3 regions of the Vibrio sp. 2132-1 genome follow, and region 1 is predicted to be linked to each of the others. Evidence: predicted binding sites of a transcription regulator. Region 1 holds the regulator's gene; each other region holds the start of a gene.
The links. Region 1 encodes CRP, which controls carbon source genes, mostly activating them, when cyclic AMP is high. Its sites were predicted from a motif close to TGTGANNNNNNTCACA; they were not measured.

Region 1 (10,361 bases):
CCCGAAGTTTGTTCTGCCAGATAACATTGATTACCGTCTCTTTGAACACGGTGGCCATGTTGGCTTCCTGACAGGAACGGCGTTAAAACCTAAGTTTTGGTTGGAGGAAGCGCTGCCCGCGTATTACGAAAGTATCGCCGCAGATTACCTTTCTGCTGTATCCAAGCAACGAACGCAGTAAACTAGCCGCTCATCATAAAAGTTAGAGGTATTTATGATCATTCCATGGCAAGACATTGCGCCGGAAACATTGGAAAACTTAATTCGTGAATTCGTCTTACGCGAAGGAACGGATTACGGAACCGTCGAGGTTTCTTTGCAAGACAAAATTGATCAAGTCAAAGCTCAATTGGAAAAAGGTGAAGCGGTTATCGTGTTCTCTGAGCTACACGAAACCGTCGATATTCAACATAAAACAAAATTTTAGACCCTTCACATTTTACCGTATCCCACTCGATGACAAGGTATTGTTACGTGCTATAGTGGGATATCGACCGTGCAGTAGTAACTCTACTGCACATTACAGGTAAGTAATTTTCGACAAGGTTTGTCATGTCAGCTAAACACCCAATTATTGCGGTTACTGGTTCGTCCGGTGCCGGCACGACCACTACATCTGAAGCCTTCCGTAAAATGTTCAATATGATGAACGTTAAACCCGCATGGGTTGAAGGCGATAGCTTCCATCGCTTTACTCGCCCAGAGATGGACATCGAAATCCGCAAAGCCCGCGAGCAAGGTCGACACATTAGCTACTTTGGCCCACAAGCTAATGACTTCCCGGGATTAGAAGAGTTTTTCCGTAAGTTCGGGCATGACGGCACTGGCAGCGTGCGCCGTTATCTGCACACGTTTGACGAAGCGGTTCCCTACAATCAAATGCCAGGCACGTTTACACCGTGGCAAGACTTACCCGAAAACAGCGACGTGCTGTTTTATGAAGGGTTACATGGTGGCGTGGTCGATGGCGATGTTAATGTTGCTCAACATGTGGATTTCTTAATTGGCATGGTGCCGATTGTGAACTTAGAGTGGATCCAAAAATTCGTACGTGACACTCGCGATCGCGGCCATTCGCGTGAAGCGGTAATGGACTCAATCGTGCGATCCATGGACGATTACCTCAACTATATCACTCCGCAGTTTTCTCGTACTCACATCAACTTCCAGCGCGTACCGACCGTTGATACTTCCAACCCACTTAATGCAAAAGGCATCCCTAGTTTGGATGAGAGTTTTGTGGTGATTCGCCTACGCGGTATCAAGAATGTCGACTTCCCATATCTGCTGGCCATGATTGATGGCTCATTCATGTCACGCCACAACACGATTGTCGTACCCGGCGGTAAGATGAGCTTTGCAATGGAGCTCATAGTTCGGCCTATCCTACAACAGCTCATCGAAACAGGGAAAATTGGCTAAAAACCTGCCTGCGAAGATGTTTACTTTTCATACCGTGATCATGTGCACAGTTTTGCTTACAAAATCTCAATCATGGCACGATTAAAATCAAGAAATCGTTTTCGAAAAAGGATACTATTTCTTACCGAAACACAAGAGAGCTTGCAGCATATAAAAAGTGCTCTTATTCTAGTAGGCCTAATTCAGGCTTAGCTAAAATATGGATAGCGCAAGCGTACCCTGCAGAGGAAGTGAGATATTATGGTTCTAGGTAAACCTCAAACCGACCCAACATTAGAGTGGTTTCTTTCACACTGTCATATTCATAAGTACCCTTCAAAGAGCACGCTAATTCACGCGGGCGAAAAGGCAGAAACTTTGTACTACATCGTTAAAGGTTCTGTTGCGGTTCTTATCAAAGACGAAGAAGGTAAGGAGATGATCCTTTCTTACCTAAACCAAGGAGACTTTATTGGTGAACTTGGTCTATTCGAGGAAGACCAAGAGCGCACAGCTTGGGTTCGTGCTAAATCTCCTTGTGAAGTTGCTGAAATTTCTTTCAAGAAGTTCCGTCAGCTTATCCAAGTAAACCCAGACATCCTAATGCGTCTTTCTGCGCAGATGGCTCGTCGTCTTCAAGTAACTAGCCAAAAAGTGGGTGACCTGGCGTTCCTAGACGTAACTGGTCGTATCGCTCAGACGCTTCTGAACCTTGCAAAACAACCAGACGCAATGACTCACCCAGACGGCATGCAAATCAAGATCACTCGTCAAGAAATCGGTCAAATTGTTGGCTGTTCTCGTGAGACAGTAGGTCGTATCTTGAAGATGCTAGAAGAGCAGAACCTAATCTCTGCTCACGGTAAAACCATCGTGGTTTACGGTACTCGTTAATCTCGAACTAGAGTGACACGAACAAAATTATAAAAGCCACCAATGGCAACATTGGTGGCTTTTTATTTACTCATGACCAAATGAGATAGGGTGCAGCGAACACTAATGAGTAAGCTTAACAGGTTAACCCTAAAACTTAGCCATTCGTACTTTCAAAGATTTTGTCAGCTGAAGCGGCCACGAAACCTGGGTACAAATCACCATTTTCCATCGGATAGCGCTTAGCAAATTCATAAAACCCGCCAGGGATAATTTCAGTGCCTTCGCTAAAACGAACCGCTACTTTATCTGCCATGGTCGATGACTGCTCTAGCAACACCTCAGGAGTGCCCTTCACTTCACCACCATTTTCATTAATGGTAAACCCAGCGGTACGCAGATGATCGTTTACCTGCTTCACTTCTTCATATTCATTGAGCTGGTTAACGCTCACCGTGAAGTGGTTTGCTCCGTAACCATGCGCCGCAAGCCAAGATGCGTACTCACTTTCTTTAGCCAACGTTTGGTAATCAGCAAAGCTTAAATCCCACAAGCGTCCACCATGTAAGAATGCGCTATCTTTCAGCTTGTCAGCATCGATTTGTGCCACCAAATTTTTCACAATCTCTTGTAGCTCAGGCGAGCACTCTTCAACTTTTAGCTCACTAATAAATACTTTAGGTTGCTTCGGATCTGGGTGCTCATAGTGCTTAGCAACCAGCTTTTTGCTTTCGAAAATGTAATCACCACACGCCTTGTAACCAATAGCTACAAATGGCTTAGCTAGAGTTTCAATACCAAGAGGCGCGATATTGAAGGTACGTAAAGCTATATGATCATTAATCAGAGGCTCATCTTCTTGAAGCAGCTGATGCACTTTAGCAGCCGAAGGGCAAAGACGTTGAATGTAATCTTGCCATAGCGATTCAAATAACACATCGGGCGTCATAACGACTCCTTGTTACGAGATGTAGAGTTTAAAGGTAAGCGGAAGTTGGCTGCTCGTTCACAACAAAAGTTGTCCAGAATAATGAACGAGCAACCATCAACCTGTGACGGTAAATGCCAGTCAGTCAACACGCTTTTCCGAGTCTTTGCTCACTTTTCGTGTTCTGCCAACGATCACTACAACCCATACCTAAATGATGCGCCGGCAAGGTGAGCCGCAATGCATAGTTGCGACTCTATTATTAAAACTTATAGTGCTACACCTGGACTCAATGTTGCAGGCAAGACAGTTTCTTGACCTTCCATTGATGCCATTGGGTACGCACAGTAATCTGCTGCGTAGTAAGCGCTTGGGCGCAAGTTACCCGACGCCCCCGGACCACCAAATGGCGCATCACCGCTTGCCCCAGTAAGCTGGCGGTTACGGTTCACGATTCCTGCACGAATGTGGTCAACGAAGTATTCCCATTCTTGGTCGTCGGTTGAAACCAAACCAGCAGATAAGCCAAAGCGCGTATCGTTTGCTAGCGCCACGGCTTTGTCTAATCCTTCGTAGCGCACCACTTGCAGAAGTGGGCCGAAGTACTCTTCATCTGGTAACTCAGCAATGTTCGTTACATCAATGATGCCTGGAGAAACAAACGCCGCCTCTCCTGCTTTCGCTTCAATCAAGCTTTCACCGCCAAGAGACTGTAGATTAGCTTGTGCATCAAGAATAAACTTGGCTGCCGCGACCGAAATTTGCGGTCCCATAAATGGCGCAGGTTCTGCAAATGGTTGGTCTACGCGAATATTGCGTGTCGCTTCAATGAGTGTGGTGATAAGCGCATCGCCTTTTTCACCCAATGGCACATACAAACGACGAGCACACGTACAACGCTGCCCAGCACTGATAAACGCTGACTGGATGATGGTGTAAACCGTGGCATCCAAATCACCATATTTATCAGAGATCACCATCGGGTTATTACCACCCATTTCTAGTGCGAGCATCTTGCCCGGTTGACCCGCAAATTGACGGTGTAATACATGCCCCGTATTCGCGCTACCCGTAAACAGTACGCCATCAATGCCTTTAGCGTCAGCGAGGGCGATACCAGTTTCTTTCGCGCCTTGGACAAGGTTAATCACGCCTTTCGGCAGACCGGCTTCTTCCCATAGCTTCATTGCCAATTCACCCGTCCATGGCGTTTGCTCAGACGGTTTGAAGACTACCGTGTTACCAGCCAATAGCGCAGGCACAATGTGACCATTTGGTAGGTGGCCTGGGAAGTTGTAAGGACCAAACACCGCCATCACGCCCAATGGGCGGTGGCGCAATACGATTTGGTTGCCTGCTGCTTCACGGCTCGCCTCACCAGTGCGGTCATGATAAGCGCGAATAGAAATCGCAATTTTACCTGCCATCGCTGCCGCTTCGGTACGTGTTTCCCAGATTGGCTTGCCGGTTTCTTTGGCAATCACTTCAGCGATTTTTTCGCTGTTCTCTTTTACTTTCTCAGCAAAAGCCAACACGATCGCCTCACGCTTTGCAAATGGACGCTTTTTCCAGTCAATAAACGCTTCACGCGCTGCAGATACCGCCTGGTTCACCTGCTCTGCCGTTGCACCTTTGCCTTGCCAGATTACTTCTTGGTTGTACGGCGACAGAGACGTAAATGCTTCACCCTGACCTTGTACCCACTCACCTGCAATCCAATGTGTCATTGTTTCTATCCTTAAATTCTGTCGTCTGTTACTGCGGAAGAAGGCGAACGAAATCCCCTTCTTCAACCGAAAGTGCATCCGCAACGTCTGGTGCAATCATCACGCTTTGTGTTTCTGCGTCATACGCCGCTTTAGTGACTGTCGCACGGAAGTTCTCGAAAGATGAATTACACATCAAGAAGTCTTGTGTGCTGGAATGTTCAGAGATTTTGACTTGCGCACGGAATGAATGACGTACCGACTCAATATTACGCAGATCACACTCAACCGTTGGGCCACCGTCGAAGATGTCGACGTAGCCTCGGTTGGTAAAACCTTCACGCTCAAGCAGCTTCAGCGCTGGACGCGTGTTGTCATGTACTTGACCAATCACGGCTTGCGCTTCTGGGCTGAGCAGATTGATGTAAATAGGCAGTTTCGGCATCAAGTCGGCGATAAAGCCTTTCTTGCCGATACCTGTCAGGTAATCTGCAAGAGTGAAATCGATAGAGAAGAAATGCTCTTGAAGCCATTGCCAGAATGGTGAATTACCCTCGTCGTCTGAAACGCCACGCATCTCCGCAAAGATCGTTTCAGAGAAGCGCTCTGGGTGCTCTGCCATCATTAGGAAACGACACTTCGACATTAGACGACCATTCAGACCTTGGCGGAATTTCTCACGCAAGAACAAGGTACAAATTTCGCTGTTACCCGTGTAGTTATTACCAAAAGTAAGCAGTTTAACGACGTTGTTAACGCCAAGCTTTGGCGACGAGTGCACAACTTTACTAATGTGATATGAGTAAAATGGGACATCCCAGCCGATAGATGCTTCGATTCCGGTGGTACCCGCAACCTCACCCGTTTCAGAGTCAAAGCCAACCATCAGGTAGCCTTCATCGCCTGGTTCTGCCACATCTGGCTTACCAAAGCTGTACTCTGAATGTTTGATTCGATTGGTTAACAGTTCTTCGTTAACCGGTAGAGATGTAAATCCGTGACCAGACTCCACCGCACAAGTGTGCAGTGCGTCGTAATCCGACATCGCGATAGGGCGAACTACTAGCATCAATACTCCCTCCAGATGCAAGAAGATCCTAACTATATTGTAGGAACAATTCCCCCATCAGAGATCCTTGACGGGGGTGTCTGCGTTGACGTTTAAACTGATATCGCGCTTAAACTAAAGTCGCGATCGCTTTATCCAGTTTCGCCAAGCCTTCTTCAATTTCTTGTTGTGTGATAACGAGTGATGGTGTGAAACGTACGACATTGGCACCCGCAACCAATACCATGAGACCTTGTTTACCTGCAGCAACCAGCACGTCACGCGCACGGCCTTGCCATTCTTCATTTAGTGCAGCGCCAAGTAATAGGCCTTGACCGCGCACTTCTGAGAAGATGTTGTACTTCGCGTTGATCTTCTCTAGACCTTCACGGAACATTGCTTCGCGTTCTAGTACACCAGCCAAAACCTCTGGCTTAGTGACTTCATTTACAACCGCTTCTGCAACCGCACACGCTAGTGGGTTACCGCCATATGTAGAACCGTGAGTGCCCACTTTCATGTGCTCTGCCAATTTTGCTGTCGTTAGCATTGCACCGATTGGGAAACCGCCACCAAGTGATTTCGCAGTACTTAGAATATCTGGCGTGATACCTAAACCTTGGTAAGCGTAGAAGTTACCTGTTCGGCCATTACCAGTTTGCACTTCATCGAAGATCAGTAAGGCGTTGTGTTTGTCACACAGCTCGCGAACCGCTTGAGCGAACTCAGGCGTTGGTGGCACGATGCCGCCTTCACCTTGTAATGGCTCCATCATGACCGCACAAGTACGATCAGACATGTGTGCTTGTAAAGCTTCGATATCGTTGTAAGGAAGGTGTGTCACGTCGCCTGGCTTAGGACCGAAGCCGTCAGAGTATGCCGCTTGGCCACCAACCGTTACGGTAAAGAATGTACGACCGTGGAAACCTTGTTTGAATGCAATGATTTCAGATTTCTCAGTACCATGAACGTCTGCTGCATAACGACGTGCCAGCTTCAAAGCGGCTTCGTTTGCTTCTGCGCCAGAGTTAGCAAAGAACACACGCTCAGCAAAACTCACTTCTGTTAGCTTTTTCGCCAGACGAAGGGCTGGTTCGTTCGTCATAACGTTACTTAAGTGCCAAAGCTTGTTAGCTTGCTCTGTTAGTGCGTTTACCATTACTGGATGACAATGGCCAAGACAGCTCACTGCAATACCACCAGCAAAGTCGATGTATTCATTACCTTCCTGATCCCAAACACGTGAACCTTTACCTTTAACAGGGATCATTTCCATCGGGTTATAGCAAGGTACCATTACCTCATCGAATAAACCGCGCTCTACTTTAATTTCCGTTGTCATTGCACATTCCTTCTTGATACCGCATGCGTAGCAGATAAGCGAATTTAACCGGCTCTCTTTGCCAGCAAATAATGTTTTGCATTTAAGCTATTGCGGCATTGTATTTACATTTAATTAACCATTTCAATAGTGATTTATTCTTTTCGTTCTCGAAAGCAACTTCCATTAATCACTGCTTATGACTATTTATGCATCAAGAAAGTAAAATAGAGAAGTGATTTTTTATAAATGTTATGTAATACAGGGGATAGAAGGTTTAAAAAGACATGAATAGACAAAGAGACTCGAGAGAATCGCATAGTTTTGCAATCTGCTCACCTCAGCAAAAAGATGAATGATTTGTTAAGAAAAGTGATCGCGATCAGATCGCTTTGCGTGCTAAAAAGTTCGCAAGCAACTCGTGACCTTGCTCAGTTTTGATTGATTCTGGGTGGAACTGCACCGCATCAATTGGCAAGGCTTTATGTTGGTAACCCATTATTTCATCCATGCTTCCGTCCGGCAGTTCTGTCCATGCAGTCAGTTCAAACACGTCGGGTAAAGTACCGTTTTTCACCACAAGAGAGTGATAACGGGTTACCGTGAGTGGGTTATTCAGATTTTTAAACACACTACGACCGTTATGACGAATCGGTGAGGTCTTACCGTGCATCACTTGTCGTGCACGTACCACTTCACCCCCAAACACTTGCGCTATCGCTTGATGGCCAAGGCAAACACCCAATATTGGAAGCTTACCAGCGAAGTGTTCTATCGCTTTCAGTGAAATACCTGCTTCGTTCGGCGTACATGGCCCTGGCGAGATCACCAAATGAGTTGGGTTGAGCGCCTCAATGCCTTGGATATCGATTTCATCGTTACGCACCACCTTTACGTCTGCACCAAGCTCGCAGAAGTATTGGTAAAGGTTGTAGGTAAAAGAGTCGTAGTTATCGATGATCAACAACATAAAGGGTCGGTTGCTCCAATCCGTTTTGGCAATGCTTACGTAGTGAATCGCCACGTTCGTGACAATCAAGGGCGGTATTTTGCTATACCAAGCAAGAAAGGCAAGTTTTTGCTGAATAAAAAGGCCAGCATAGGCTGGCCTTTGGTCTTTACAGTTATTTAGGAACTGTTTGTCAGGAAGTAAATTCGCTTAGCGGCGACGACGGAATAAGCCGAGACCTAGCAGCGCAAATAGAGCACCAAAACCAAACGAACCACCATCTGAATCCTTCGACCCTTCTGTTCCAGCTTCAGTTTGCGTCATTGAAACATCACGAACAGAGCTAAACTTCACGATATTACCTGTCGAGTCAGTCACTTTCTCTTCTAACTGATAATTACCTTGCTCTGGCGTTTGTTCAAACTCAATATTCACGCTACGCGCATCAATATCAGCTTGAACTAAGGTTTGGCTAGCCGAGTAAGCTTTCGTATCGCTGCTTGCCGCAGCCGCTTGTGTGGATGGCGTTAAGTTCACCGTAACAATATCGCCCACAACCGCCGTTGGTGGTAAACGGACATCGACGGCTAAGTTGTCACCTGCTTTAGGTAAATCGATGTCATCATCTGGTAAATCAATCGCGATGATCACTGGATCGTGGTCAGAGGCAGAGAACGCATCTTTGTACTTCGGCATATCACCTGTGTACTTGCTGCTGTATTCGAACAAGTTACTCTCTAGTGAGTTGATGTGCCAATCTTCAATTGCTACCACTTTTTGCGCTAGGCTGCTGCTTGCCAATGCGTGGTCCAAATTACCCAGCTCGCCCGAATAGGTGTAAGAAAACGTATCAGTGCCGTGCAGCAACGTGTTTAAATTGTGCAGACCGTAACCTTTTTCAATTTTGGTCTTCTCTACTTGAAGTTCACCATCACCAATGGTTGTGTAAGCAGCAGTATAAATGTCACGGCCGTATTTCTCTTTCGAGTAATCAGTCAGTGTCAGAAGTGGGTCTTCCATGCCATAAGCATTGAGGTCGCCCATGAGCAATACATCGCCTTTCACCTCTTTCAACGCTTCACCCACTGCGTGCGCAGCAGAAACGCGGAAGTTGTTACAGTTGCCTTGCAGATCCGCTGGCTCAGAATCTTCTACACCAGCAATCCACTCTTCAATACACTCAGAGCCTTTCGACTTAAAGTGGTTTACGACAATAGACAAATCTTCACCCGTCTCTTTCACCGTAAAGGTCTGAAGTAGACTGTGGCGTTGGTACTTATCGTAAGCAGGGTTACTTTCTGTGCCCTCTTTACGAGTAATTGTGTTTTCTGCAATGTGCTGCTCTGGCGTGATGATCACTTTTGCAGCGTCTTTTGGCGTTACAGCGTTAGCACGATATAAAATCGCCACCATGATCGCATCACTGCCAAAGTATTCGTCTTGGTATTTGTCTTGCTCTTCGATTTCGACATACGTGTAATGATCTTCAGCGTCATCAATCTCAGCATTTAGGGCATCAACTAAGTTTTGGATAGCACTGCCATCACCAAAGCCGTTGTTTTCCACTTCCATCAAACCAATAACGTCTGCGTCCATCTTGTTCATCGCCGCAACGATTTTCGCTTGCTGGATCAGGAATTCGTCTAGATTAGTCGCACCACGGTTTTGTCCGGTTGGGTTTTCATGACCACTGTCAGCCACGGAGTTGAAGTAGTTCAGTACGTTGAAGCTTGCAATACGCAAATCTGAGTCCGCAATCGCTGGGGCATCTTTACGAGCCACATCGAAACCCTCACCTGAAGTCACAAAGTTGGTGTTATCGACTTCATTGGTCGCAATCAGGCGGTATTCGTTGTAGCTGTAAGCCACCACGCCTTGCAGACCTTCTACTCGCGAACCAAGGCGAATGTGCTGCTCTGAAGAGCCATCTTGGTCTGCATCTTTAGCAAAATCTGGGTAGTATGGGATTTGTCCGTTTGGTGCTTTGCCATCTGATTCTAGGTATACGCGGTTCGCTGCGTTGTCTTTTGCTAGCTTAACGGCTGCATCGCTCTCTGCCGCGTGTAATTGAGTCGGCTTTAACAATGGCGCTTCATGAGAGAGCATCATATTGTTACGACGTGAATCGTAGTCGT
Region 2 (10,361 bases), on a different contig from region 1:
GAAATTTGTCACACCTACGTCATGAAGTGTCGTGATTAAGGGGGCAGAGGCTTACTTTCCAACGATGGATAAATCGATTTCGTCAAAATCCATGCTTGAAAGATGCCGAGCGAACGTTTTCATCCATACCTGAAGAAGGTCGATTACTTCTGGATGTTCAAGGTTTACCGCCCCTGTATCGGGCTGATAACACCATCCCTTGGCAAGATGAAAGTACAGTTCAGGCTGAACGTTGAGCGCGCTCTCAAATGGGTAAGAAAAGCTGATAAAGAAGACAATCTGCCAGGGCTCTGAATTTGCAGTGCGTTGGAACTGCACTTCAACAGGGTGAATGCCTCGGCCATGGCGGTAGTAGCTTAATTGGCGGCAAGTCAAGAGCAACTGTTTGGCATTGTCAGGTAAAGAGTACCCCTTCAATAGCTTCTCCAACTGCTGACGCAATTGTGGCGCTAAAGAAACACCACCATAAATAGTGTTGATCATATCCACCCCTTTTCTGCAAACGAGACACTACTTTCTCCCACAACGATATGGTCAAGCACCCTTACATCCACTAACGCTAAAGCGTCGATAAGCTTGCGTGTGATACGCCTATCCGCTTGAGATGGGGAAGGGTCACCAGAAGGGTGGTTATGCGCCAGAATGACTGCCGCTGCATTCACTTCCAAGACGCTTTTGACGACCTCGCGCGGATAAACGCTGGCGGAGTCAATGGTGCCTTTAAAGAGTGATTTAAACTCGATGACACGGTGCTGGTTATCAAGTAGTAGCAGAGCGAAAACCTCGTGCTCCGCGCTGGCTAGTTTGAATCGAACATACTCTTTGGTTGCTTCAGGGTTACAAAGGGCATTACCTCGAACGTAGCGGTTAGCTAGGATTTCAGCAGCATGCTCTAGGATTTCATTTTCTTGGTGTTTCTTTTGTTTATGGTAGTGAAGGTTATCGGTCGGCATAGGTCCTCCAAGAGTGAAACGATAGGAACTTCACTAAGAGGACATATATCTGAAAATAATTGATTCCAAGGGAAGTTGGAAAGAATTCTAAATGTTTAACAACTAAGTAAGTTTTCAGAGAACATTTAATTTTGAGCTTAGACTATTTAGTTCTGGCTATGTTGAAATTGCTGTTACCTACTTTGACTTAGGAGACTGTTCAATAATGGAGAGATAAAAGTTGTGAAGTGAACGATAGAATTAAGTTCACCTAATAAGAGTACGGATGTTGGAAATTTATAAATATATATCATTTGATGCATACGGTGCTCTTGTTAGATAACGAGACGTTGCAAAGTTTGTTTTTCCATAAAAAGGGTTGCCGACGGCAACCCTTTTTCTACTTATTAATAATGGAGTTTTTATGTCTTTGTATCAAACGCTTGGTAGGGCTATTACTGGAACAGCGAGTGTTGCAGGTGTGATCGCTTCTGCGCCAGTATTTGGTCCGAAAGGAACTATTACATCTAGTGGTGTTGTTGTGTCTGTTTTGGTTGGAACATCAGCAGCATTGCTTGACCAAACAGTGCAATCCACATCTTTGCAAGACCTTACTGTCAAACCTAACGAGCATTGTGACGAACTATAAGCTACAAAATCTTAGGTAGATAAAGAAAGCCATTACACAGTGTCATCCCTATTAAAAGTGGCGTGACGGTAATGGCTTGAATGAACTTAAATTAACCAAATGAAAGTTTCCAAGTGTGCACATTTACACAATGTAATTCACTAGGCTAATTGAATCTTACTATTTATAGGATAAATCGGCTTAGATCTTCATCTTCAATCGTATCGCCTAGGCGCGCTTTCACGTAAGCGGAATCAATAACGAATTTAGCGCCAGATTGCTCCGCTGCGTCGTAAGAGATTTCATCCATCAAGCGTTCCATTACGGTGTGTAAGCGACGAGCACCGATGTTTTCTGTGCTTTCGTTGACCGTCCATGCCGCTTCCGCGATTTGCGTGATGCCGTCTTCTGTGAACTCGATGTCCACATCTTCCGTTTTCATCAACGCAACGTACTGCTCTGTTAGAGAGGCTTTCGGCTCTGTTAGAATACGTTTGAAGTCGTTGCTGCTTAGTGCTTCTAGCTCAACACGAATTGGTAGACGACCTTGCAACTCTGGGATCAAGTCAGACGGTTTTGCCACTTGGAATGCACCAGATGCAACGAACAGAATGTGGTCTGTTTTTACCATGCCGTGCTTGGTTGATACTGTGCTGCCTTCAATTAATGGAAGTAGGTCGCGCTGAACACCTTCGCGTGAAACGTCTGGGCCTGAGCTCTCACCGCGTTTACAGATCTTGTCGATCTCATCGATAAATACGATGCCGTTGTTTTCAACGTTGAAAATCGCTGCTTCTTTTAGCTCTTCTTGGTTTACCAGTTTCGCCGCTTCTTCTTCCGCTAACGCTTTCATTGCGTCTTTGATTTTCAGCTTACGTTTTTTCTTTGTGTCGCCAGCGAGGTTTTGGAACATGCCTTGCAGCTGGTTAGTCATCTCTTCCATACCAGGAGGCGCCATGATCTCTACGCCCATTTGTGGTGCGGCTACGTCGAGTTCAATTTCTTTATCGTCTAGTTGGCCCTCACGCAGTTTCTTACGGAAGATCTGGCGAGTGTTAGAAGACTCTTCCGTTTGCTCTGCTTGACCCCAGCTATCACGTGCCGGTGGCAGTAGCGCATCAAGAATACGTTCTTCCGCTTGCTCTTCTGCGCGGAACTTCACTTTTTCCATCGCTTGTTGATGCGTCATTTTTACCGCGACATCTGTTAGATCACGGATGATGGTTTCAACTTCTTTACCAACGTAACCCACTTCGGTGAATTTTGTCGCTTCAACTTTGATGAAAGGGGCATTTGCCAGTTTTGCGAGGCGTCGTGCGATTTCGGTCTTACCAACACCAGTAGGACCAATCATCAAGATGTTTTTGGGCGTCACTTCGGCACGCAAGTTTTCTTCAAGCTGCATGCGGCGCCAGCGGTTACGAAGTGCAATCGCAACCGAACGCTTGGCTTTTTCTTGACCGATAATGTGGCGGTTCAATTCATGAACGATTTCGCGAGGCGTCATTTCAGACATATTCTTTCCTTACTTCGTTACGATTACGCGGTTGGTTTTTCAGGCTCTACTGTTGAGTCTAGCTCTTCTACCGTGTGGTGATGGTTAGTGAAGACACAAATATCACCCGCGATATTGAGAGCTTTTTCCGCGATCTCACGAGCATCTAGATCTGTGTTTTCTAGTAGGGCGGTTGCTGCTGCTTGTGCGTAAGCACCACCAGAGCCAATCGCAATCAGGTCGTGTTCTGGCTGTACGACATCACCATTACCAGTAATGATTAACGATGCGGTTTCGTCGGCAACGGCAAGTAAGGCTTCGAGCTTGCGCAGAGCACGATCGCTACGCCAGTCTTTGGCTAGCTCAACTGCTGCTTTGGTTAGGTGACCTTGGTGCATTTGCAGTTTGCTTTCGAAGCGCTCAAAAAGGGTGAAGGCATCCGCAGTACCGCCGGCAAAGCCCGCTAGTACTTGGTTGTTGTATAGGCGGCGAACTTTGCGCGCATTACCTTTCATTACGGTATTGCCTAGAGATACTTGGCCATCACCCGCGATGACGACTTTATTATTTCGACGTACAGATACAATGGTAGTCACAGTCGACCTCTTGATTATTTCTCTTTGGATTTAATTCAGTATATGGGGGAGGAGAAATGGGGATTCAAGGGGGCAAAAAGAAAGGCCCTAGGATCTTAGCTCCTAGGGCCTGAGTTTAAAGATTTTCTTTCCAAATCGCGCACGGCTCGATTTTCGCGCGTTGCAGTTTATGACGGTCACGTTCTGCATCACGTTTGAACTTATACGGACCTAGTACCACGCGATACCATGAACTGCCTTCTTTCTTACGAATCTTGCTCGACATCCCTTGGAATGCGATTGCAAGCTTGCGCTCTTCTGCTTGTGCCTGGGTTTTGTACGCGCCACACTGCATGATGTAAGGAATTTTAGAAACTTCAATTTCTTTGGCCACAACTTCAACTTCACGTTTCGGTAGTGACTCAACATATTCCCATTTTTCTTCTGGTGGTGGCGGCAAATCTTTTTTCGGTTTTGGTTTACTGACAGTGGTTGTTGGCTGTTTCACTACAGGCTGTTTAGGTTCTGGATCGCTACTCAAAAGGTAAAGACCATAGCCAAAACTACCCACTAGCAAGATTGCGAGCAGACCACTACGCCAAGGCTTTTTTCTTATCGGCGGCTGTTTTTTTGTCGACTTTTTTGGGGCGCCTCGCCCCCGTCTTACATAATCTCTATTTGCCACGGTTATTTCTGGTCATCAAGGATTCTTGCAAATATGTTAATCCAGAACGAGTTGAGAAAACACCCTATTGATAGAATCTTGATAGCTAAAGCGCGACAACGCCCGAGTATAGGGGGGTGTTTCAGTTCTCGCTTATATTTATTCAGGGATACACAAAAAGCAGGAGGGTAAATAAAAAGCGGCGCCTTAGCACCGCTTTAGGGATGAATACTAATCTTTAGGTTAAGGGCGCTGTGGTGGCGCTGCACTTCCGCGAATGACGAGATTAGTTTCAAGCAGACGCGAGCCTGAATGCACGTCGTGGCCTTTTAACATCTCGAGCATCATTAGCATTGCTTGTCGACCAATCTCATAGCGAGGCTGAGAGATAGTGGTCAACGGTGGATCGCAGTACTGAGCGAAGTTAATGTCATCAAAGCCCACAACAGAGAGATCTTGCGGGACTCGTAAGCCAAGCTTTTTCGCTTCTTGAATTGCGCCGATGGCCATTGTGTCACAGTGACAGAAAATAGCCGTTGGTGGCTCTGGCAATTCGAGCAGTTTACGAACGGCTTTTGCTCCGCCATCAAAAGAGAATTCAGTAATGACACTATATTGTGGATCTTTATTGATGCCGGCACGGCGCAGGGCTTGTTGGTAGCCTTGTTGGCGGAACTGACACAATATTGCTGTATCTGGTCCAGAGATTTGAGCAATGCTTTTATGACCTAATTGGGTCAGGTAATTCACCGCTTCAAATGCTGAGGTCAGGTTGTCAATATGTACTGTCGGAAGCTCGAGTTCAGGCGCAAATTCACACGCCATTACCATCGGAGGTAAGTTCTTTTGTTCTGGCTTACTGACATCGAATGGTAGATCTGTACCAAGCAGTAGCATTCCATCTGCCTGCTTAGTAAATACGAGATTAACGAAAGAGCTTTCGCGTTTCTTCTGTTGTCCGCTATCGCCCAGAAGGACTAGATAGCCATGTTCCATGGCTGCATCTTCAATACCGCGAATAATTTCAGAAAAATAAGGATCACAGATGTCGGGAACGATAGTAACAATGGTTTTTGATTCGTTTCTACGTAAGTTACGCGCTAATGAGTTTGGAGAATAACCCGCTTCAAGTACGGCTTCTTCTACTCTCTTTCTTGTAGAAGAAGAGACCTTCTCTGGATTCATTAAGGCTCGAGATACCGTAGCCGTAGACACTCCCGCAAGCTGGGCAACATCCTTCATTGTCGCCATAGTTTTTAACCTCTCATTTATTTTTTGCCAAGGTGACGTTATTCCGGTTTGAAATCAGAGTAATCAACCGAGTTAGAGCTGTGTTTGCTCTTCGCTCAGTTCGTGTTAACGAGTGGGAAAATGGATTCTTCACCGCGATATCAATTTATGGGAATAGTCATTGTTTTAATTTAAGCCTGTGCAAACAAGTCACTTTAGACTTTTCTAATTTGGATAGTCTATTCATTTCTAAAGTGAAAGTTACGGTCTGTTTAACAAAAATTGCAATCTTGGTGTGATTTTGGTCACATTAAATGGTAATTCATTACATAGTTAAACGTTTGCTAGCTGAGATCTTGTGGTTCTATGTCTAAATTCCAGCGTACTTTCTTAGCATTTGGCAACAACTCAATAGCAGGTTTGGCACTGGTTAATAACTTTTGCATCAATGAACGATGTTGAGTTTGTAGTAATAGTTGCCAGCGGTATTTACCAGCCCGCTTAGCCAAAGGTGAAGGAGTTGGGCCTAATACCATACAAGAATCATCGAACAGAGGGTGTGACTCTAACGTAAAACGAACCTGACGCAGGAAGTCTTCAACTACCTCACTTTGGTTTGCCTCTGCTTTGAACAGAGTCAAGAAACTATAAGGCGGAAGCTGAGCCAGTTTGCGTTCTTCCAGAGCAGTCATAGCAAAGTGGCGATAGTCTTTTTGAAGCAGGGCCTGCAGCAAGCTGTGCTCAGGATGGTGGGTTTGCAGGATAACCTCGCCAGGTTTACTTGCGCGGCCGGCACGACCAGCGACCTGAATAAACAACTGCGCTAGTCTCTCGGAAGCGCGGAAGTCGCTACTATAGAGAGAGCCATCAACATCCAAAAGAGCAACGAGCGTTACATTTGGAAAATGGTGCCCCTTAGCCAGCATTTGGGTGCCAATCAGAATTTGATGTTCACCTTTACGAATTGATTCAAGGGCATCTTCCAAACTACCTTTGCGACGTGTGCTGTCTCTGTCGATGCGAATAGCGTTGTATTCTGGAAATAACTGAGCCAATTGTTGTTCGAGTTGTTCCGTTCCTACGCCGACGGTAACCAATTGAGTTGAACCACACCCCTGACATTGATGAATCACCGGTTGTTGTGATCCGCAGTGATGGCAGCGTATTTCGTTGCTGTAATGGTGGAACGTATAGTACGCATCACAGCGTTTACATTCTGCAATCCAACCGCATTCATGGCACATCAAAGCGGGCGAAAAGCCTCGACGGTTAAGAAACAACATCACTTGATTGCCTGCTTTTAAATGCTTGCGCATCTCGGCAATCAGTTGGGCAGATAAGCCACTTTCTAAATACTGACCTTTTACATCTAACACTTTATTGGTGGTTGGTACGGCAGAGCCAGCTCGTTGGGTTAGTGTTAAATGGTGATACTTGCCTGACAGGGCATTGTGCAATGTCTCCAGTGCAGGTGTGGCTGAGCCCAGGATAATCGGTACTTGCTCTTTATGGGCGCGCATGACAGCAACATCACGAGCGTGGTAACGCAAGCTGTCTTGTTGCTTATAAGAAGCGTCATGCTCTTCATCCACGATAATAATCCCCAAATCAGCAAAAGGTGTCAGCAGGGCTGAACGAGTGCCAATGATGATTCCCGCTGCTTTATCCCTGGCAGAAAGCCAAGCGTTAAGTCGCTCGGTTTCATTCAAACCTGAATGAATCACGTCTACCGGGACATTAAATCGATGCTTAAAGCGGTTGATGGTTTGGGGCGTTAGACCGATCTCAGGTACTAAAACTAATGCTTGTTTCCCTTGCTCTAAAACTGGCTTGATAAGGTTTAAGTAAACTTCTGTTTTACCAGAGCCAGTTACTCCCTCTAATAAATAGCAAGCAAAACCTGTTTGGCTATTTACACTCGCAATAGCCAGCGCTTGTTCGTGGTTGAGCTTTGGCTTCTCGACGTCGCATTCAACGTGCTGTCCCCACTGGGTGATTGCAGGCTTCTTCTCGATACGTTCAATCCAGCCTTTCTCTTCTAAAGACTTTAGTACTGTTGAGGCTATCTCTTGGTCGACAAATTCCTGGTGAGGCAAAGCGCAGTTAACCAACATTTGCAAGACCTTCTGTTGTTTGACCGCTCGACGATCAAGCCCTTGCATCAGCTTGTCTTTACCGGATTCGGTAATTTGCCACTCTTGTAGCGTCGCAAAATCTGCAGGCTTTCCTTTACGTAGAGCTGCTGGCATCGCATTGTGTAGCGTATCTCCAAGTGGGTATTGGTAGAACTGGCTGCACCAATTTAGCAGAGAATAAAGCGTCTCTGGCCATATCGGTTGGGAGTCTAATACCGCTTTGATTGGCTTAAGCTGATCTTTAGGAAAGTCGGAGTGGTTTACCATTGCGGTGACGATGCCAACTAACGTTTGACGTCCAAAAGGTACGGATACGCGCCCGCCAATGATCGGAAACAGGTGCCCCGGAATGGCGTAATCAAATTGTTTGTCGAGCGGAACGGGTAATGCCACTCTAGCAATGGTTGGGCGCATAAATTTTTAGCTATTAAAAAGAGGGAAAGGAAATGAGAGTCTATTAAAATCGGTATGGAAATTCGAGTAAAGCAATATGATTCAGCGTGAATCGTGCCTCTATGATTAGTCTGGCTAAAAAAGTGGCGAAAAAGTTGCCAAATGTGTTGATCCGAGCAATGTGATTCTTTACTATATCGCGCCTTGAGATATGGCTTCGGCAATTAGTTGATGCGGTATCCCATTTTATTATTAATTGCGTGTGGTGTGCGGCTTAGATTCGTATAGCGACACGGCCTACTATTGAGGTTATCCCATGAAAGCTGGTATCCACCCAGAATACAAAGCAGTAAAAGCGACTTGTTCTTGCGGCAACTCTTTTGAGTTCAACTCTACTCTAGGTAAAGAGTCTATCCACCTAGACGTATGTGACAAGTGTCACCCATTCTACACTGGTAAGCAACGTATCGTTGATACAGGCGGCCGTGTTGATCGCTTCAACAAGCGTTTCGGTGCACTATCAAGCGGTAAGAAATAATAGCAGCCGCTATTACGATTACAGTTTAGAAAAGGACGCTTCGGCGTCCTTTTTGTTTAATGGCTACCAAGCGAAGAGAGATGTATAGGGTTTGGAATATTCCCGATTATTTTTCACTCAGCGCTTGCAACCTAAAGTGTGATCTGTATAATGCAGCGCACTGGTTAAGCCAGTTGTGAACCAATGAGCAGTGAGGAGCGAGCAAATCTAAGGATTTGTGAGGTAATGTATACTCAGCTTATGTTCGCGGTTAATACAATTAGCTATCTTTTCTTCGGAAAAACTATCCTCAAAGGTGACTTTGGCATATAGGGATAGTTAATCGAAAATTAACTGACAATGCGTCCTAATCTTGGATGCTACGGTTTCACATAAATCAATCGGCATTCTCTCGTCTTGACGAGTTTGAGTGGCGATATTGTTTGTGTAATTTATTAATTTTGGAGCTCTGTCTCATGCAGAACCAACGTATCCGTATCCGCCTAAAAGCTTTCGATTACAAACTAATCGATGCTTCTACAGCGGAAATCGTTGAAACAGCTAAGCGCACTGGCGCACAGGTTCGTGGTCCAATCCCACTGCCAACTCGTAAAGAGCGTTTCACAGTTCTTATCTCTCCACACGTTAACAAGAAAGCACGTGACCAGTACGAAATCCGTACTCACAAGCGTCTAATCGACATCGTTGAGCCAACAGACAAGACTGTTGATGCTCTAATGCGTCTAGACCTTGCTGCGGGCGTTGACGTTCAAATTAGCCTAGGTTAAGGGAGATTAGAAGTATGATTGGTCTAATCGGTCGTAAAGTGGGCATGACCCGCGTATTTACTGAAGAAGGCGTTTCTATCCCAGTAACAGTTGTTGAGGTTGAAGCTAACCGTGTTTCTCAAGTGAAAACTCTTGAAACTGACGGCTACGCAGCAATCCAGGTTACAGCTGGTTCTAAGAAAGCTAACCGTGTAAACAAAGCTGAAGCAGGTCACTTTGCTAAAGCTGGCGTTGAAGCTGGTCGCGGTCTTTGGGAATTCCGTTTAGAAAACGGCGAAGAGTTCGAAGTTGGTTCAGAACTAACTGTTGAACTATTCAACGAAACTAAGAAAGTAGACGTTACTGGTACATCTAAGGGTAAAGGTTTCCAAGGCGCTGTTAAGCGTTGGAACTTCCGTACTCAAGATATGACTCACGGTAACTCATTGTCTCACCGTGCTCCTGGTTCTATCGGTCAATGTCAGACTCCAGGTCGCGTATTTAAAGGCAAGAAAATGGCAGGTCACATGGGTGCTGAGCGTGTAACGACTCAAAACCTAGAGATCGTACGTGTTGACGCTGAGCGCAACCTGCTTCTTATTAAAGGTGCAGTCCCAGGCGCAACTGGCGGCAACGTGATCGTTAAACCAGCTGTTAAAGCATAACGTCTCAGGAGTAAGTAATGGAACTAATGGTTAAAGGTGCCGATGCACTAACTGTTTCCGAAACTACTTTCGGACGTGAGTTTAACGAAGCTCTTGTACACCAAGTAGTTGTTGCGTACGCAGCAGGTGCTCGTCAAGGTACTCGTGCTCAAAAAACACGTTCAGAAGTTTCTGGCGGTGGCGCTAAGCCATGGCGTCAAAAAGGTACTGGCCGTGCGCGTGCTGGTACAATCCGTAGCCCAATCTGGCGTACAGGTGGTGTTACTTTTGCTGCGAAACCACAAGATCACAGCCAAAAAGTAAACAAAAAAATGTACCGTGGTGCTATGAAGAGCATTCTTTCTGAGCTTGTTCGTCAAG
Region 3 (10,361 bases), on a different contig from region 1:
TATTTTTACCAATAAATGAATGCGCTATATGTTCATTAATGGTCGAGGTATAAATAGTTCTGCCAGCTCTTCATACGAATAAGCACTTTGCGCATCACTGATACGTGAGTAAAGCTGTCTGAATAAACTGCAACTTCAACCGCAGTACCCATTGGTAGGTGGTATCCACTCAAGTCGTCGGTAATTTTCAGCTTCGCAAAAACACGTCCGCTCGTACGCAAGGCATCAGTCCCAAGCAGAGCGCCTCGCGCTTGAATTTGGCTTTCACCAATGGCTGGAATCACGTCAATGACTTCGCCACGGAACACTTTGCCCGGGATAGCGCGGAACATAAATTCTGCTTCAAAGCCTGGCTTCAAGCGTTGTAATGAGTTCTGTCTGAATGCCGCGGTGTACGTAATGTCTTCTGTATGGACGAAGGTCATTGCTGGGGCAAGCGGTAACGGCACAGCCATCACTCCAGGACGTAAAGCCAATTGCGTAACGTAACCATCGGTTGGCGCACGAACGACGGTTTGCTCTAAGTTAAACTCTGCTTTACGCAGCTCGGCAAGAAGTTGCGCGACTTGGGTATTTTCGCCTCCGATTTCAGAGTCCAGAGCGATTTGCGCTTGTTCTTGTTGCAAAATCGCAACGTCTAACATGGCTTCTGCCGCTTTATACGCTTGGCGTCGAGTATCCAAATCTTGTTCAGTAAACGCGCCACGATCAAAGCCCCTTTGATATCGGCTAAATTCCCTTTGTGCTTTATCTCTGTCCGCTTGCGCTTTCAATACAGCAGCTTCTGCTTCTCTTAGATCAGACTCTAAACCCAGGGCACCTTGGCTTGCTTCTTTGACTTTCGCTTCAAGGCGAGCAACTTCTGCTTCAAAAGGCACAGGATCGATTTTGAAAAGAATATCGCCCGTTTTGAGCGGTTGGTTGGCCTGGACTGGCACTTCCACCACGCGGCCACGCACGCCAGAGACGATAGGCGTAGTCGGGAACACTTGGTTACCTAATTGAGTAAATGGGTGGTTGTAGTTCATAAGCAGCACGAGTGTGCCCACTAACACTACGCCGCCAAGTACGGCGGTTGGAACGGTCCATTTGTTTAGAGGAATATTGAAAATTTTAAAAATGGCAATACAAAGAGCGGCGTAAGTCAGAATCAGCAATAAGTCCATTATTCGTCCTCTTTACTTTGTTCAGGCAAAGGCTTTTGCTGAATCTTTTGTTGTTTCAACATCGATACTTCGTTTTTGAGTTCGTTGACTTCATCGATGAGTTCTTCAAGGCGGTGATGAATGTCGTGTGTTTCTTGTTCTAGTTGTTTAAAACCCCAGCCGCGTTCCTTGCGCCATAATGTTGCCCATATCCATAAAAATGGCCACAGCGCATGCAAAGTGAAAAGGCTGACCCAGCCAGCGTAGTGAATTGCGTCTTGGTGCGGGTGCTCTCTCTCTTTGGCGATTTCATATGGAATATCATGGATGACAATGATTCCGTAAAAGATCACTAAAGCAACGAAGATGAGTAACCCAAGTGCAAAATAGTCTAGAAACATCTTACCTACCTGTGCGTATTGCGAAATGGAAAATCTACGTAAATTAACAATTTAAGTATTTGTCTTAACTACAGATGAATCAAGCGGTTTTTATGTAGGAATTATGTTTATGCGATGTAAGTATCCACTGATGTTTATTGACAGTTAAGGTGTTGCTGAGTACTTATTTAAACAAGCAGTGAAGTGATATAGGAAGGATAAGTAAAAAGTATACTAAAGCCCCAGATGTCAACCGGGGCATGGTTTAAAGTTCGGTACAGACTTGGTTTCTGCCATTGGCTTTGGCGCGATAAAGAGCTTTGTCTGCACGATAAAAAGTTCGCTGAGTATTCTCGCCTTCTCGATGCAAGGTAATCCCTATGGATACGGTCAGCCCCCGTTCACCAAGAATATCGTCCCAACCATATTGATAAATCCGTTCACGATAATTCTCGGCATGCATTTCTGCTCGTTCCAGTTGGGTATTCTCAAGGATCACGAGGAACTCTTCACCACCAAATCGTACGCACGATGCGCCTTTAAATCTGAAGTAGGACGCCAGTTCCTGTGACACACTTTTGATCGCTTTGTCGCCAACCAAGTGGCTTAGTTCGTCATTGATGGATTTGAAGTGATCGATATCGATGACCATCAATGCAAATGCAGTATCGTGCAGAAGTAGATCTTTTAGTTTAACTTCTAACCAGCGTCGGTTGTGTAAAGACGTAAGTGGATCGGTAAAGACGTCCTGCTGTAGCTGAGCAACAGTATTTTTATGCTGCTTGGTGGTTTCTTTTAGTTCTTTGTTTTCTAGCTCTGACAAAATGAGTTTGAGTTGTAACTCAAAGCGTGAAAGTCGGCGTAGTTGAGCAGACCCTAACTCACCGATCGGAATATGTTTTACAAGATCAGATTCGATTCTATGCGCTTTTTTTTCACAATTTAATGCTTCTTGATACAACCCTTGAGAGGCGTAAACTTGACTCATCGCGTTATAAAAATGCTGAGTAACGATAGGAGATAGCTGCTTTTGAATCCTTTTACTGATGGAGTCCAACGTTAAATTAGCTAAAGAAGTGTGCCCTACACCGTTTAGACAATACGCAGTCTCAATTTTGACCATCGTGGATAACCAGTATGTCGTGGCACTACCCGTTGTATACTGAACATTCGAAATAGCCAGCAACGCATTGGGGTAGTCTTCTTGCAGACGATGTAATTTGGCTCGGTAGAGGTGAATTTGTGCGGCGAGGTTTTTATCACTGACGAGAATGCTCAGTTCTTCACATTCACTCAATAGTTCTTTGGCGTCTGCGGTACGGTTTAAGCTGATATAACATGCAAGCATGTACAGCTTGTAACGAAGGCGTAGGGATCGACTGCCAATAGCGTGATCGATAGCATCTATTTTTTGATAATAACGTAATGCACGTTGGTGATCCCCATAGGCATCGCACAAATTACCCATTCCAATAATGGCCAATACGTACTCATCAATATAGCCGTACTCGACGGCGATATTGGTTGAAGCAACATACTCGGTTAATGCCGCATTGTAGTCACCTACTTCAACTAAACGCTCACTCAAGCTTGCTTTCACAGAAAGAATATCTTCTACATCCTCTGGTAAAACAAGCAACTCAAGCGCTTGTTTCAATTCACTAATGCTGTCGTTGAGCTGTTTGATCTCTCTTCGATACTCGGCGCTAATGATATAGCAATGCGCTTTCTCTCGGTTTGTTGACGCAATATGTAACCCTATGTGTTCCCATAGCGTAATCGCTTCTTCACCTGAAACGGAAGAAGGATCGATACCTGCGTCAGTCACCTTGCTAAGCAGTTGTTCCATTCTTCATTACCTCAATATAACTTTCTTCGAGCTGTTCTAACGTGAATGGGAAGGTCAGGATATCTTGCAAATACAGTATCGGTTTAGGGCCTTTGATTCCGCGTCGCTTCCATGGATAGATGTCTAACATCGCTTGGACAGTGCGGTAGACCTCTTCTGCTGCTTGACCTTTTTCTGCAATTAACATTGCTAGCCTGTTACTGGAAATTCTCGAGATGAGGTCGCTGGAGGTTGTCAATGCATGAACGAGCTCGGTACAAACATCGAGAACTTCGGGGTTTGAATGCTGAATCATAATGATGGCGTGGTTAGAGCGTTTGAGCTCCGTTTTAAACAAAACTAACTGTTCCCACCAGTAGGTCTCAGAAACGACATTAGAGAACTGTTTTTCAGGGTCGTATTCGTGTTGAGAGCGAATATGATTGATCAGCTTACGTGCTCGCTGCTCTAGTTGGCGTTTAGAGCCTCTTGCTTTATCCATGCTGATTCGATGAGTTTGTTCTTTGAGCATTTTGAGTGCGTGCTTACGGTATTTCTTGAACGCGTTAAACGCAGACTCAAAGTCACCTTGTTCTTCAGCGACTCGTGATTGTTGGAAGCAAATTTGGCTGAGTAGCTCACCGTGGTCGAAACTGAGTGCAGATTCTTCTGCTGCAAGTAGCAACTTGGCAGCGCTGTCTGTATTTTGGCGCAAAAGCTCAAGTCTTGCTCGGCTAATAAAAGAGTGTGCTTTCATCCAAACGAGGTCATGCTCAATGGCAAGCTGGTGGGCTTTTTGGGTGGCTTCTTCGGCCGCATCAAGGCGTTCTAGTCCAAGCAGTGCTAACCCTTTAAAGTCCCAGATCTCGGCTTGCCACGTACTGTCATCATGATCTTTTAATACTTCGGTTGCTCCATCTAGTACCGTAAGCATCTCGACAAACTTATTTAGTAAGTAATAGTCCCAAGCTAATAGGATGCGCGCTTTGCCTTCTAACCAAGCAATACGAACATTGTTTGCCACTTTAACGGCTAACTCATGAGTTGAAGCGGCAAGTTGGTGTTCATTAGTGATGCGCCATACATTACCAAGCCCAATTAGAGATTCGATTTGAATTTCAACATCATCAACAAGAGCAGATTGTTCGAGCGCATTAATCCAATATTGTTGCGCGGAATAATACTTTGCTTGGCCCCAATATTGGAGTGCAAAAAGATGGAGAATTTCCGGGAGATGATCGTCGGTTTCAAGCTGTGTTTGTTTGCTGTAAGCGTCTTTGACGAGTTTTAAGCCTTGTCGGTAATCCATTAGGCACCAACAGCATTGCGCCATGATGAGTAAGGCTTTGATCTCTCCGTCCACAAATAAAATTTGTTCCGCGCGGATACGATATTGCTGCGCAATATTAAAGGTATGTTTAGGGGCCGATTTTATTTGGCCTTTAAGCTTAGTGAGATCATCTTCTAGCTGAATTTGGTTTTTATCCAACGTTCACATCCATGACTATCGAACTGGAAATCACACCTAATATTAAGTGGTTAGATGCATGTTTCTTTACCAAAGCGATGCGGATAACGTTTTGGTAAACGATCAGGGGCCGTAATGTATACCGTTACAACCCCTAATTACTACATCTAAATTACCAATAGAATAGCTACGATAGGAGCTGTTTGATTGTCAAAGGTGCATCAGAGACTTCTAACCTTTGTGCAGCGGTAAGACCTTGTTTATCCTGATAGCACAAATTATGCCAAGCTCTGAATATATCTAAAAGAGGTAAAATACCAGCAGGTCGTAATTTGCGACGTGGCTCGTTAATGAAGCTTTCGAAAAGAATCTGAAAGCGGTTTTGATAAAACTTCACATGACGAGTTGTCGCAACGTTAAACCATTTTTCAGGCTCATTTTGATCGCCAGCGAGGTAGCAAATGCCTTTGTGGTTTTCGTTTTGACTAGAGATTGCCCAACGATCGCGCCACCAACTCATATAGGCGATATCGACTTTGCCAAAGGGAGTGCTCATGTCCCAACTAGCGTCCTCTTCTACGTACATCAAGTCGACACTTTTCTCTTTAATACGAGGTAAACAAACGCTCAGTGCAGCTGAACGTAGTAGGGGATCTTGAGGCATGTATAGAGATACACGTTTGTTTGGGCAGCACATATCAAGTACGTGCAAATAGTGTGCATACGAGGTGTATGGCGGACGGACTAATGCCCCTTTTGAAGGGTAATGAAATACAGATAGATTACCAAGAGGGTCTTCTACGTTACCGCGAGCCAAAATTGTTTGGTATTTTTGGTCAATTCGCTCTCTGAGGTGATAAGAAGGTTCCGCAAGCGGCTCACTTGCTTCCGCTACATACTCCTGGGAAACAAAACGAGACACCTCCTCGTAAGGATTATGATCGAGCGTTGCGATTGGCTCTTCATCAGCGGAATAATTGACGTGCTGGCAAAGAATATAGCCAGAATGCGCTTCGCCAGAAACAATCCAATACACACCATTATTGCTGTTCGGTTGCAATGCAATATAGTTTGAGGCCAATTCATAATACGTTGCGTGGTTTACCCAGCGCGCATCAATGGTTGCCAGCTTGCGGCGGCAGCGGCTAGCTATATGGTCAACATGATCGTAAAAGGTTTTTGGGTTAATACTAAGCTTGCGGCAGATTTCTCGTACGGAATATCCCGTAAACAATAAACCCATCAAGTTCTCTTGAAATTGAAGCTTCTTGTTGGCACCAGACCACTTGTCGACAAAGGTACTTTGACACACTTTACAGCGGTAACGTTGGCGATCGCCACTGTAACCGAAAGCGTGATAGAGGTGTTTGTGAGTGTGGACAGAAAGTCCAAAGTTGTCGCAATCATCATTACGGCAAGCAGGCAACCCGTCACTGTGGACGTGCCGCAGGCGATGAAGTTCGTTCACGACATCGCGATTATTAAGTAAGGGGGGGAAAGCTCCACATTCACGGCATACCATCGCCGGACGCTTAGGGTTCGCATGTTGCAGAACGTAACGCTTTGCATCACTCAATCCAAAGTTGTCACACGCCAATGTTTTACAAAAGTTGAGTTGTAACCCATCTGCGTCTTTTGGCAGTTCGCCGTTAGACACAATCGCCCCCTCGGGATAATTCGGGCAGCCAGCATAACTCTGGCTGCAAATTATTACTTACTATTTGTTCTTAGATGTTGATTGCAGTTTCTAGTGCAACTTTCATCATGTCGTTGAACGACTTCTGACGCTCTTCTGAGCTTAGTTTTTCACCACGGATGATGTGGTCAGAAACTGTCAGGATAGTCAGTGCTTTCGCGCCTAGGTCAGCTGCTACGCCGTAGATACCAGCCGCTTCCATGTCTACACCTAGGATGCCTAGTTTTTCCATCTTCTCGAAGATGTCTGCTTCTGGTGTGTAGAACAGGTCTGCAGAGAATACGTTACCTACTTTTACAGGCACTTCCTGAGCGCGCGCTTGGTTAACTGCTTCTTCTAGAAGACCGTAATCAGCGATTGCTGCGAAATCGTGGTTGTTGAAACGGATACGGTTAACTTTAGAGTCTGTAGAAGCACCCATACCGATAACAACGTCCATTAGTTTCACGTCGTCACGTACTGCACCACAGCTACCTACACGGATAACGTTTTTCACGCCGTATTCAGCGATTAGCTCGTGTACGTAGATACAGCAAGACGGGATACCCATGCCGTGGCCCATTACAGAAACTTTTTTGCCTTTGTAAGTGCCAGTAAAGCCGAACATGTTGCGAACGTCACAAACTTGTTTCACATCTTCTAGGAACGTTTCAGCGATGTATTTAGCGCGCAACGGGTCGCCTGGCATCAGAACTGTTTCAGCGAAATCACCTGGTTGTGCGTTAATGTGTGGGGTTGCCATAAGTGCTCTCCAAAGTTTTGTTTTGATAAAACGCCTCTATTATAGAACGCTATTACCAATTCTGTTGAACTTGTTCGTTTTCGTTGAGGCAATAATATCGGGACGTACAGTAGCCCCTTGAGAGCTTAGTCACAAAAACCACGCATTTAGAAACTGCAACTCCTATTGATAACTAAATCTGTTGAAACCAAAAGAGCAATCGATTTGCTTTTGAGCAGTTTGTCGATTGCGCGCACAAATTCTTTGTTTTTGGGCCAAACTTTTTTCTGAAAGCTGGTTGATCGAAATACTTTCGAGTGAAGTAAAACGATTAAATTGTACAACTTATTTTCTTGTACAATCTGGAAAGGCTTGCTATAAGTTATACAACAAAACTTTTTGTATAGGGATGCGTCATCATGGAATCTTCAATCAAAGTAGGTATCAGTTCGTGTGTTTTGGGTGAACGAGTGCGTTTTGACTCTGGTCATAAGGTGAGCAACTTTGTGACTAAAGAGCTCAGCCCGTATTTTGACTTTGTTTCGGTATGCCCTGAAGTCGGCGTAGGTATGCCAGTACCCCGTCCAACAATTCGTCTTGTTTCTAATGAAGAGCGTGTTGCATTGGTTGAAACCAAAAATCCAGAAAATGATCATACCGACAATATGCTCACTTACTCGGCCAATAAAGTAGATGAACTTCAAAGCGAGCAGCTTTGTGGTTACATCGTTTGTGCCAAGTCACCAACTTGTGGCATGGAGCGAGTCAAGGTTTACAGCAAGAACAGTGCTGCGAAAGAAGGTGTTGGCTTGTATACACAAACATTGATGCAAAAAATGCCTTGGTTGCCTGTTGAAGAGGATGGCAGACTTAACGACCCTGTATTGAAAGAAAATTTTATTACTCGAGTATTTTGTCTAAATGACTTTTACGACTCGATGGATGGTGAGCCTACTCGTGGCAAAATCATCGACTTTCATTCGCGCTACAAACTGACGTTAATGGCACACCACCCAGAGTCATACCGATCCCTTGGCCGCTTAGTTGCCGATGTCGCTAATTATGAAATTGAAGACTTTTACCAAGAGTATCGTTTAGGACTGATGAAGGCGTTAACGAATCGGGCTAGCCGCAAAAATAACACAAATGTGTTGATGCATTTACAAGGGTACTTCAAACGCTCACTAACTAAAGAAGAAAAAGAAGAGTTAGCGACAGTGATTCACGACTACCGTATTGGAATGCTGCCTCTGCTAGCACCACTTACGTTGATTAAGCATTACTTAAATACTTACCCAGACGAGTATTTATCAAAACAGAAGTTTTTAGAACCGTATCCGCAGGAGATGAGATTACGCTATGGTTTGTAGTTCAGAAGAAAAACTATACGCGATCCGAGATGTCGCAGAAATCACGGGTGTAAAACCAGTTACGCTGAGAGCTTGGCAACGAAGATACAACTTGATCCAGCCTCAGCGAACTGAAAAAGGACACAGACTCTATCGCCAGCAAGATCTCGATACGATTCGCGAAGTCCAGAGTTGGCTCGCGAAGGGGATTTCGATTGGTAAAGTGAAGGGGCTGCTAGGAAAAAGCGCCGATGTCGAAGTCAAAAACGAGGTTCGCACACTCGAAGAAGTTGAAAACATGCTGCTTGCGCTGTCTACCCTGAATCGAGGAAAAGCAGAGAGTTTACTTGCCTCTGTTCTTAAAGAGTACCCACTAAAACTCGTTATTGATCAGTTTATTAGCCCAGTATTTGATGCGCTAGATATGGTAAAAGGATCGTTGCGATCCTTGCAGGTGGGGTTATTTCAGACTTGTTTGATCACTCGTCTTGCCCTTGTTATCGATTCTGAAAACAAAGCCGCTTCCAAAGGAAAGTGTCTGCTCATTAGCTTTGAACAAAACAGAGAATCTGAGAGTTGGATTCAAGCAGCGAAGCTTTGTGAACAAGGGTATCACACGACTTTGATCGATAAGGTTGATGATGTTTCTGGTCTACTAGATCACGAGGTCATTGAAAATGGTTCGTTTATCTACCTTTTCTCCAATAAAGCACTAGCTGCTAAACAAGTAGCGTCCATCAAAATGCTTCACGCACAGCTAGGTGATCGGATGGGGTGCTCTGAAGTGATAGAGAAATTACACCTAACTTAGTAGACAAAAGATAGGAGCTACCATGATTTTAGTATGGTTTCGACGTGACTTGCGTACGTTAGACCACACGGCACTCAAAGCGGCATTGGATTCAGGTCAGCCTGTCGTCGCTTGCTTTATCGCGACGCCAGAGCAGTGGCGGGAGCATCACATGGCGCCGATGCAGGCAGACCTCATTGCTCGTCGCTTAGCTTGTCTTAACGAGGAGCTTGAAAGCCTTAATATTCCTTTTTTGTACAAAGAGGTGCCGTCGTTTTCCGATTGTACAGATGTGATTAGTGGGTGGGCGGAAACACTTGAAGCCACGTCTGTCATGGCAAACATTCACTATGAGGTGAACGAACGAGAGCTCGATACACAAGTAAGTGAAGCGTTAGCTTCTCACGATATCGAATTTGAACTGTTTCATGACAAATGTGTGCACGCGCCAACGACGGTTCTTAATAAGCAAGGCGAATATTTTAAGGTATTTACGCCATTCAAGCGTGCTTGGTTAACGCAGTTCCATATGCCGACGGTAGTAAAACCTCACGAGCAAGCGCCACTCAATAAAAAGGTACTCGAACAATTAGAGTCGGCTCGATTTAATTCAAGCTTCACATTTAGCTATCCTCGAGAATCCAGTGAAGACTGGCTGGCTTCGACTAATGATATTTTGAAGCAGCTTAGGGAATTTGCACGGGAGCGCAGTGACGCGTATCAAAGCGAGCGAGACTTTCCAGCTATTGATGGCACTAGCCAACTGTCTCCATACCTTGCGATTGGCGCACTATCACCAAGGCAGTGTATTGCTCGTTTGTATGCTGAAAATCAACAAAATGACCTTACAGAAGGGAAAGCAACTTGGCTAAGTGAGATCATTTGGCGTGAGTTTTATCAGCACCTATTGGTTTTCGAACCAAAACTCGTCAAAGGCAAAGGATTTATCGATTGGGAGGATAAAATCCAGTGGTCCTATGATGA

Region 2: a site for CRP is predicted at 5,819-5,834, ahead of cytR (DNA-binding transcriptional regulator CytR). Genes of this name have one in related genera too.
Region 3: a site for CRP is predicted at 7,378-7,393, ahead of deoD (purine-nucleoside phosphorylase). Genes of this name have one in related genera too.

What each region holds. Positions count from the first base shown of each region.
Region 1 is NZ_JAWPON010000027.1:15,483-25,843, forward strand. Features, by position in the region: gene R8N47_RS21890 (hydrolase) at 1-181, shown strand, start outside; gene R8N47_RS21895 (YheU family protein) at 215-427, shown strand; gene R8N47_RS21900 (phosphoribulokinase) at 553-1,422, shown strand; gene crp (cAMP-activated global transcriptional regulator CRP) at 1,663-2,295, shown strand; gene R8N47_RS21910 (DUF1338 domain-containing protein) at 2,432-3,223, opposite strand; gene astD (succinylglutamate-semialdehyde dehydrogenase) at 3,472-4,929, opposite strand; gene astA (arginine N-succinyltransferase) at 4,958-5,977, opposite strand; gene R8N47_RS21925 (aspartate aminotransferase family protein) at 6,087-7,298, opposite strand; gene R8N47_RS21930 (aminodeoxychorismate/anthranilate synthase component II) at 7,660-8,247, opposite strand; gene R8N47_RS21935 (ExeM/NucH family extracellular endonuclease) at 8,437-10,361, opposite strand, start outside.
Region 2 is NZ_JAWPON010000022.1:18,914-29,274, forward strand. Features, by position in the region: gene R8N47_RS20400 (DUF2787 family protein) at 52-483, opposite strand; gene radC (RadC family protein) at 480-953, opposite strand; gene R8N47_RS20410 (hypothetical protein) at 1,357-1,581, shown strand; gene hslU (HslU--HslV peptidase ATPase subunit) at 1,745-3,076, opposite strand; gene hslV (ATP-dependent protease subunit HslV) at 3,100-3,651, opposite strand; gene ftsN (cell division protein FtsN) at 3,767-4,315, opposite strand; gene cytR (DNA-binding transcriptional regulator CytR) at 4,538-5,566, opposite strand; gene priA (primosomal protein N') at 5,869-8,073, opposite strand; gene rpmE (50S ribosomal protein L31) at 8,369-8,590, shown strand; gene rpsJ (30S ribosomal protein S10) at 9,046-9,357, shown strand; gene rplC (50S ribosomal protein L3) at 9,372-10,001, shown strand; gene rplD (50S ribosomal protein L4) at 10,019-10,361, shown strand, end outside.
Region 3 is NZ_JAWPON010000005.1:290,046-300,406, forward strand. Features, by position in the region: gene R8N47_RS07700 (HlyD family secretion protein) at 36-1,166, opposite strand; gene R8N47_RS07705 (DUF3302 domain-containing protein) at 1,166-1,546, opposite strand; gene R8N47_RS07710 (GGDEF domain-containing protein) at 1,791-3,374, opposite strand; gene R8N47_RS07715 (hypothetical protein) at 3,358-4,842, opposite strand; gene R8N47_RS07720 (lactate dehydrogenase) at 5,009-6,478, opposite strand; gene deoD (purine-nucleoside phosphorylase) at 6,549-7,259, opposite strand; gene R8N47_RS07730 (YbgA family protein) at 7,658-8,608, shown strand; gene R8N47_RS07735 (MerR family transcriptional regulator) at 8,598-9,398, shown strand; gene phrB (deoxyribodipyrimidine photo-lyase) at 9,421-10,361, shown strand, end outside.